4 regions of the Shewanella sp. MF05956 genome follow, and region 4 is predicted to be linked to each of the others. Evidence: predicted binding sites of a transcription regulator. Region 4 holds the regulator's gene; each other region holds the start of a gene.

Region 1 (2,213 bases), on a different contig from region 4:
CGAGTGCTTTAACATCCTCTTGATAAATAACCGCAACAGACTCTTTGCTCGATACTCTGGCATAAGCCATATGTTGGCGATAAAACAACTTAATTGCTGACCACTGCTTTATTTGCTGCAACGATGCAGCGCAATGCTCATATTGAGTGGGTAAGTTAGTCTCTACCCAGCGGATGTTTATCATAATGTTTATTTTTCTAATGTTAACAAAAAACCGCCATGCGGCGGTTTTTGTGTAGGCTGGACAGCTCGGTTAATTATAAACCGGCGTCAGCACGTAATGCTTCAGCTTTGTCTGTCGCTTCCCATGGGAAAATATCGCGACCAAAGTGTCCATAAGCTGCCGTTTGTTGGTAGATTGGGCGAGCCAAATCTAACATCGCGGTTAAGCCATATGGGCGTAATTCAAAGTGTTGACGTACTAACTTAATCAATACTTCTTCAGACACTTTACCTGTACCGAATGTTTCGATACTGATTGAGGTTGGTTCTGCAACACCAATTGCATAAGACACTTGAAGCTCACAGCGATCAGCAAGACCGGCAGCAACAATGTTTTTAGCAACATAACGTGCCGCATAAGCTGCGCTACGGTCTACTTTTGATGGGTCTTTACCAGAGAAAGCACCACCACCGTGACGTGCCATACCGCCGTAGGTGTCAACAATGATCTTACGACCTGTTAAACCACAATCACCCACAGGGCCGCCAATGACAAAACGACCGGTAGGGTTAATAAAGTATTTAGTGTCTTTATTTAACCACTGTGCAGGTAATACCGGCTTAATAATGGTTTCCATTACGGCTTCAATCAAGTCAGCTTGGGTAACATCTTCACGGTGTTGAGTTGACAGTACGATTGCATCAATACCAATAATTTTGCCGTCGTCGTATGCAAAAGTGACCTGGCTTTTTGCATCAGGGCGTAACCACGGCAAGGTGCCGTCTTTACGAACTTCAGACTGACGCTTCACTAATTTGTGAGCATAAGTAATTGGTGCTGGCATTAATACGTCGGTTTCATTGCTGGCATAACCAAACATTAAGCCTTGATCGCCCGCGCCTTGCTCTGCCGGATCTGAACGGTCAACACCTTGGTTAATATCTGGAGACTGTTTGCCAATCGCATTTAAAACTGCACATGAATCGGCATCAAAACCCATATCTGAATTGGTATAACCGATTTCGCGTACCGTTTTACGGGTAATTTCTTCAATATCGACCCAAGCAGAAGTGGTGACTTCACCACCGACTAATACCATGCCTGTTTTAACATATGTTTCGCACGCAACACGAGCTTTAGGATCTTGCTCAAGTATTGCGTCTAATACCGCATCAGAAATCTGATCGGCGATTTTATCTGGATGACCTTCTGAGACAGACTCAGAGGTAAACAAGTGCTTTGCCATAATAGGAGAATCTCGTTGGTTGCATTTGAATATACGTCTAGACGTCTATTTTAGTCGAAATCGAAATCGATAACACCCCCTAATACGAATTTAACTGGAGAATTGTGCAGTGGTGCATGAATATTTTTTATTTATAAGGAGAGTGTTTAGCTTTGAGGTTAATTAACTTTCTGATTAAAAAGGTTTTTGAAGTTTTATTTTGTTCTGTTTTAATCACTTTGGTGTCATTAATTGAACAATGTTAAGGTTGGTTATTGGGTATTAGCTAAAGATGTAATATGTTTTTTTACTGATGTTGAGTTGCTTTTTAGCTTGACTGTCAATAAATAATTACTCAAAACATCAATGTCTCAGATTGGTTTTTACTTTTGAGAGGTGGTGTATAAAATTGAGCTGTTTTGAGACCTGTAGTGGTCAAAAATGTGCTTTATTAGCGACAAAAAATGTAATGAGAGAAATTTTAATTTGCGTCACATCGCCTTGTAGGGGAAAATATGGCTTCACAATTGCCCGTTAGACCTTACAAACAAGCAGGAGAGAGCATGTCATCTCGTAAAGTACTCGCTAACGCTATTCGCGCCCTAAGTATGGATGCGGTTCAAAAAGCCAATTCTGGTCATCCAGGTGCCCCAATGGGGATGGCTGATATCGCCGAAGTGCTATGGAATGATTTTCTAAAGCACAATCCAACTAATCCTAACTGGGTCGATCGCGATCGTTTTGTTCTGTCAAACGGTCATGGCTCTATGCTTATCTACTCTTTACTGCATTTATCTGGTTATGAATTGCCTATCGAAGAGCTAA
Region 2 (2,213 bases), on a different contig from region 4:
CCATTAGCCACTTTGTCCATTAAACGGTTGATCAGAATTTTTTCTGAACGGAAACTGTCACGACGGTGAATTAAGTGAACTTCAGAGGCAATGTTACTTAAGTAAAGCGCTTCTTCAACAGCAGTATTACCGCCGCCAATCACTGCCACTTTTTGGTTACGATAGAAGAAACCGTCACAGGTTGCACAGGCAGAAACACCGCGGCCCATAAACGCTTCTTCAGATGGCAGACCTAAATATTTAGCTGACGCACCAGTAGCGATAATCAATGCATCACATGTAAACTCGCCATTGTCGCCTTTTAAACGGAAAGGGCGTTCTGTTAACGTGACTTCATTGATGTGATCGAAAATAATTTCGGTATCAAACTTTTCAGCATGCTTTTGCATGCGCTCCATTAATGCAGGACCCGTTAGGTCTTCTGCATCGCCTGGCCAGTTTTCAACTTCAGTAGTCGTGGTTAATTGACCACCTTGCTGCATACCTGTGATCATCACAGGATTTAAATTTGCACGCGCAGCATAAACAGCAGCGGTATAGCCGGCAGGGCCAGAACCTAAAATTAGTAGGTTAACGTGACGAGCTTCACTCATGATTTTTTTCTCCGATAACATGCCTTAAGCAATTTGCATGGGATTGTATGGAATTTATATCGGCGGGTAAAGGGAAGTTAACGGTAGGAAATCGATTGCGCTAATCTATTGTGTAAATATTATTGTTCAAGCTGGGTAATGGTGATCATTAACCAGCTTGAAACCGCAATAAGTCTTGCTAGGCTTGGAACATTATTGTGATTAATAAACCAAGTGACAGGTTGGTAAATTATTTTTTTCTAAATAATTCTGATGGTATTCCTCAGCGATGTGGAATGTTTGTATCGGTACAATTTCAGTCACAATATGACGCTGTCCCCATTTACCACTGCGAGCTAATGCCAACTTCGAGCTTTCAGCTTGGGCTTTTTGCTCTTTATCATGGAAAAAAATCGTGCTGCGATATTGTGTACCAATGTCGCCGCCTTGCATGTTGAGCATGGTTGGGTTGTGGTTTTTCCAAAACGTGTCCAACAAGTCGTTGTAACTGACGACTTCTGGATCAAACTCAACTTGAACCACTTCAGCATGACCAGTAGAACCTGTTTTAACTTCTTTATAGGTGTTTGCACTGTCTTTGCCACCCATGTAGCCACAAGTTGCATTGCTTACACCGTCTATTTCACGGAAGAAATACTCAACACCCCAAAAACAACCTGCACCAAATGTTGCTAACGCCATGACATACCCTTAAAACAAATTATAGAAGTCTAGATGGCTGTAATTGTGTTGAATATTTTATGTTTTTGCAAGCAAACTTTGATTAATAAATAAATCTAACATATGCCATCATTAAACTCGCGTTCTCCTATGATAGAATCCGCGCCAATAGGCACAAAAGTTAATCCATTAAGTAACATGTCATTAACGATGCCATATAATAATGATACAAGGAGTTGATCGTGTTATCTGACCTAACCAACAACAACGATTTTTTAGCTTACACCTTAGCCAACCCCACTCACATACCTGCAGCATATGACTTTATGCTAGGTCAGCACACTCGTGTTGATGTATTAGATACTGGAGTGATTGTATTTACTCCAGCTCATGCCAGCAAAGATATTGTGTTGTCTTGCGCTGTGCATGGTAATGAAACCGCGCCGATTGAAATCTGTAATCAACTCATTAAAGATTTACTGACCCAGCGTATTATCGCAAAACAACGAGTGATGTTTTTAATCGGTAATCCTGCTGCTATTCTCAATAAAACCCGTTTTATTGACGAGAACATGAACCGCTTATTCAGCGGCGCGCATTCAAAAGGTGAGGGCTTAAGCCATCCTGAGCGTCATCGTGCCAAAGCGTTAGAGCAATATGTGGCAGACTTTTTCAATGCTAATGGTGACAATCAACGCATACATTACGACTTACATACTGCAATCCGTGCTTCAAAGCATGAGAAGTTTGCTATTTACCCATACCGTCCAGGCCGTGCTTTCAGCGGTGAACAAATTATGTTTTTGGCGGCATGTGGCGTTGATACGATGTTGTTCCACCATGAGCCCACAACCACGTTCAGCTATTATTCGTCAGAGCAATTTCAAGCAGATGCTTTTACTGTTGAATTAGGTAAAGTCATGCCATTTGGCCAAAACGATATGAGTCGCTTTACTCAAA
Region 3 (2,213 bases), on a different contig from region 4:
CGGGCTGGCTTTGCGCCATAATGTGCCTTATTTGTTTATTGTGCACTGGCGTCAACACTAACAAAGCAACAATGCCACCGATTAAGGCTAAAAACATATCGGACTGGGTGTCCCACACATAACCTTGAGTACCTAAAAACGCCTCGGCATTTTCGCCTGTTGCCGCGGCAACCCACCATTCAATCAGTTCATAAAAAGCCGAAAATGCCAGTACGAAACACACCGCTAAAAATTGGCACCAGGCACCAATTTGCATCACTTGCTTACGAATAAATATCTCACGCGCCAAAATCACCGGAATAAAGCCTTGGGCAAAGTGCCCCACTTTATCGTAGTTGTTACGCTCGCTCCCCATGACCTGCGCTAGCCAGTCAAACCAAGGGACTTCTGCATAAGTGAACCTTGCGCCAACCAGTAATACGCAACAATGAACTAAAATAAGCCCATAAGCTAAAGACGTTAGCGGAAAACGTTTACGACTAAAAAAGAGTATAGGTAAGGCAATTAAGGCGGGGATGGCTTCTAGCCACCATGTAAACATATCTTTGGGGTCGCTCACCGACCACAACAATACCAACAGGTAAATCGCTATCCATATTACGCGCATTTTCATCCTAATTTCCTCATCTGCGATATTGTTCTAAATTTAAAATATTACTTTAGCCATCTAGCCCTCCACAAGCCATAAAAAAAGTGCTACTTTGGGATGGCGTTGGAAGTCCGCATTTATATCACAACTATAAGTACATGCATTAACACTAATAGTCTATGTATTAGCATAAGCACCATTTAATGATGAGAGGGTACCCATATCATGGCGAAACACTCGCTTGACAAGGATAAAATTAAAATCCTGCTGTTGGAAGGCGTCCACCAAACTGCGGTTGATGTACTGGAACGTGCAGGTTATACCAATATTGAATATCACAAAGCCTCACTCGGCGAAGAGGCGTTACTCGCCTCCATTAAAGATGCTCACTTTGTTGGATTACGTTCGCGCACTCAACTCACTGCAGAAGTGTTACACCATGCAGAAAAGCTAGTCGCTGTTGGCTGTTTTTGTATCGGCACTAACCAGGTTGACTTATCTACCGCTGAACAACTGGGTATCCCGGTTTTCAACGCACCGTTTTCCAATACGCGTAGCGTAGCCGAATTAGTCATTGGCGAAATTATTATGCTAATGCGTGGCATTCCACAACGTAATGCAATTTCACACCGTGGTGGTTGGTTAAAGAGCGCCAACGGCAGTGTTGAAGTACGCGGTAAAACCTTAGGTGTGATTGGTTACGGTCATATTGGTACGCAGCTGGGCATTTTGGCTGAAACCTTAGGCATGAGAGTGATTTTCTTTGATATCGAAGATAAATTGCCACTGGGTAACGCGTCACAAATTCATTCAATGGACGAATTACTCGCCCAAGCCGATGTTGTGAGCTTACACGTACCTGAAACGCCTCAAACCAAGAATATGTTTGCTAAAGCTGAGTTTGCCAAAATGCGTCAAGGCAGCTTCTTTATCAACGCCTCTCGCGGCACTGTGGTAGAAATTGACGATCTCGCGCAAGCGTTAACTTCAGAGTATTTAGCCGGTGCAGCGATTGACGTATTCCCTGTTGAACCAAAATCAAATGACGATGAATTTGTGTCGCCATTACGTGGTTTAGACAATGTGTTACTGACACCGCACATTGGTGGTAGTACTGCTGAAGCACAAGAAAACATTGGTATTGAAGTCGCGGGTAAGTTAGTTAAATACTCAGATAACGGTTCGACCTTGTCTGCAGTTAACTTCCCTGAAGTGTCTCTTGCACAGCACCGTGGTACCTCGCGCTTATTGCATATTCACCAAAACCGTCCTGGCGTGTTGATTAAAATCAACCAGGCGTTTTCTGAAAAAGGCATCAACATTGCTGCTCAGTACTTACAAACCACCGCTGAAATAGGTTACGTGGTTATGGAAGTCGACTCAGATCAAGCTGAAGAAGCCTTAGTTGAACTTAAATCAATTGAAGGCACGATTCGTGCTCGCGTATTGTTTTAATCAACTCATAACTCATTCGTGAATGGCTAACTGCTCATAAAAGCTACCTTGCCCACAAGGTAGCTTTTTTTTATTAGCTTTAAACCTCTGCCCTCTGTTGAGTATGATATTAATCCGTTACACTTCAACACATATCGTCTTATTCTTTCGTTAGGGATCGTTATGACCA
Region 4 (2,213 bases):
TTCGCTATTGGCACTGTGGCAGGCTTTACATTCTTTTTTGTACAGGTGTTTACCTTTTTTAGGGTTGCCGCCATCGGCTGCCATGACCTGGCTACCGAGAGATAATGCAATAGCGACTGCGATACCAACTTTCATATAAGTGTTCATCATGTTTATCCTCTATGGGCTTTTATAGGTTGTGCCTTAGCAATATTGCTGTATTGCTTTGCTGTAAATAATGTTACCTAAAAAGAGGTATTGTTAATTTGAAGTAGATCATATTCATGAGAAAAATCTAATTGAAAAAAAGTTAATTGAAAAAAATCTAATGAACTTGTGTGACGCAGATCTATTGCTAATTTGGCTGGATGCTTGATAGGCGGGTAAGGGTATATTTTGAGATGTAAAAAGAGATCGCTTTTAGGGTTAGCTGGCTAATGCCATCACTGATTTAACCACTAAAACCGTGGCGCTGATGCTGCAGAGCACGAGAGTGGCAAGACGGGTTTTGTTTTTATCGACGTGGTTGATTAACAAACCAGAGACAAGATAGCCGCTAATGACTGACGGTAGCAGCATCAGTGACAACCACAAATGCTTTATTTCTACTAAACCGACTATGGCTAAAATGGCTAACGCAATCAGTGAGCTGAACACAAAAAAGGCTGACAATGCCGCTCTAAATTGGCTGGCATCTTGTCCGGCGAGTAAAATTGCCATCGGTGGGCCACCAATCGCGGCGATGTTGCCAAAAATACCGGAGAATACTCCAGCAATAAATAAGCTTACACGGTTGATGGGGGCGGTAATCTTGTAAACACTCAGAATCACGGCAATGTATACGATAGCCGCAATAATTAAGCCGAGTATGGCTTGTGGGGCAAACAGTAATAATCCTGCACCCACAAATCCACCGGGGATCCGGCCGAGTAAGGCGTATTGCAAGCCATTAAATTGCAGGTGACCGCGTTCTCTGTATAAGGTCATTGCCGAAATGGCAAATCCCATGACAATTATGGGGACAGGGACAAGTTGGGGATTCACAATATACAGCAGAGGGCTTGCGACAACGGCTAACCCAAAGCCAATTAAGCTTTGGGTTAGCGCGCCAAAAAAAACGATAACTGATGCCAGTATCAATGTAGATGGATCGATAAATGACATCATAAGTTCTCTATAAAAATATCACGACTTCTTATTAGGGTCGCTTCAAAGTCTGTTGATTAAGTCTGTGGGTTATTCCATTTCTTCCCACTCAATACCCATCTCATCCATTAACTTTTTCGCTTCACTTGGAATGCTATCCGGTTCATCTTTGGATAAATCACCGTCATGAGGTAATGGTTGGCCTGTGTATGCATGCAAAAATGCCTCGCATAACAGTTCACTGTTGGTCGCATGACGCAGATTGTTTATCTGGCGACGGGTACGCTCATCTGTCAGTACTTTTAATACTTTTAAAGGGATAGAAACTGTAATCTTTTTTACTTGTTCATTCTTTTTGCCGTGTTCGGCATATGGGCTGATATATTCGCCATTCCACTCAGTCATTAACTTACCCTTAACGATAAATACGGGGCAGATTTTAACCCCTTACAATCTCTAGTCAAATTATTGCTACTATTTAGTGACGATTGCAAATAGATTTCTTTATGTTTAGACGTCTAAACGTCTAATTTAGGTTGACGTACGCTAACCTCTTAGGTAAATTTGGACGTCTAGACATCTATTTTGTGTGTTTGTGAATTTTTAGGAGTCTTTATGACTAAGCATCAAAGCGCCACATTGGCCGTTCGCCAGGGTATAGAATCAGACACACAACATGGAGCCGTAGTACCACCGATTTATTTATCGACCAATTATTCGTTCGACGGCCATAAAAATCCGCGCGAATTTGACTACAGCCGATCAGGCAATCCTACTCGTTGCATATTAGGTGACGCGCTGGCAAAACTTGAGCAAGGTGCAACCGGAGTGGTGACATGCACAGGTATGGCGGCCATTACATTGGTGACCAGCTTACTCGGCCCTGATGATTTATTAGTGGTTCCGCACGACTGTTATGGTGGCAGTTATCGCTTGTTTACCAATTTGGCTAAAAAAGGCCAATTTAAATTAGTGGTTGTCGACCAAACCGATGCTCAAGCATTGAGCCAAGCGATAGCGCAAAAACCTAAAATAGTGTGGTTAGAAACCCCGTCAAATCCATTACTGCGCGTTGTTGATATTGAAGC

The links. Region 4 encodes MetJ, which represses methionine synthesis genes. Its sites were predicted from a motif close to TAGACGTCTAGACGTCTA; they were not measured.
Region 1: metK (methionine adenosyltransferase) is a predicted target of MetJ. The motif match lies at 1,440-1,457, and genes of this name have one in related genera.
Region 2: msrA (peptide-methionine (S)-S-oxide reductase MsrA) is a predicted target of MetJ. The motif match lies at 1,297-1,314, and genes of this name have one in related genera.
Region 3: serA (phosphoglycerate dehydrogenase) is a predicted target of MetJ. The motif match lies at 661-678, and genes of this name have one in related genera.

The regions. Positions count from the first base shown of each region.
Region 1 is NZ_JCAYNV010000015.1:34,633-36,845, reverse strand. Features, by position in the region: gene AC19MX_RS16185 (hypothetical protein) at 1-184, opposite strand, end outside; gene metK (methionine adenosyltransferase) at 258-1,409, opposite strand; gene tkt (transketolase) at 1,952-2,213, shown strand, end outside.
Region 2 is NZ_JCAYNV010000005.1:116,125-118,337, forward strand. Features, by position in the region: gene trxB (thioredoxin-disulfide reductase) at 1-593, opposite strand, end outside; gene msrA (peptide-methionine (S)-S-oxide reductase MsrA) at 795-1,274, opposite strand; gene astE (succinylglutamate desuccinylase) at 1,496-2,213, shown strand, end outside.
Region 3 is NZ_JCAYNV010000008.1:177,456-179,668, reverse strand. Features, by position in the region: gene AC19MX_RS10850 (DUF2238 domain-containing protein) at 1-613, opposite strand, end outside; gene serA (phosphoglycerate dehydrogenase) at 815-2,044, shown strand; gene ygfZ (tRNA-modifying protein YgfZ) at 2,207-2,213, shown strand, end outside.
Region 4 is NZ_JCAYNV010000003.1:347,717-349,929, reverse strand. Features, by position in the region: gene AC19MX_RS05255 (c-type cytochrome) at 1-150, opposite strand, end outside; gene AC19MX_RS05250 (sulfite exporter TauE/SafE family protein) at 406-1,146, opposite strand; gene metJ (met regulon transcriptional regulator MetJ) at 1,216-1,530, opposite strand; gene metB (cystathionine gamma-synthase) at 1,741-2,213, shown strand, end outside.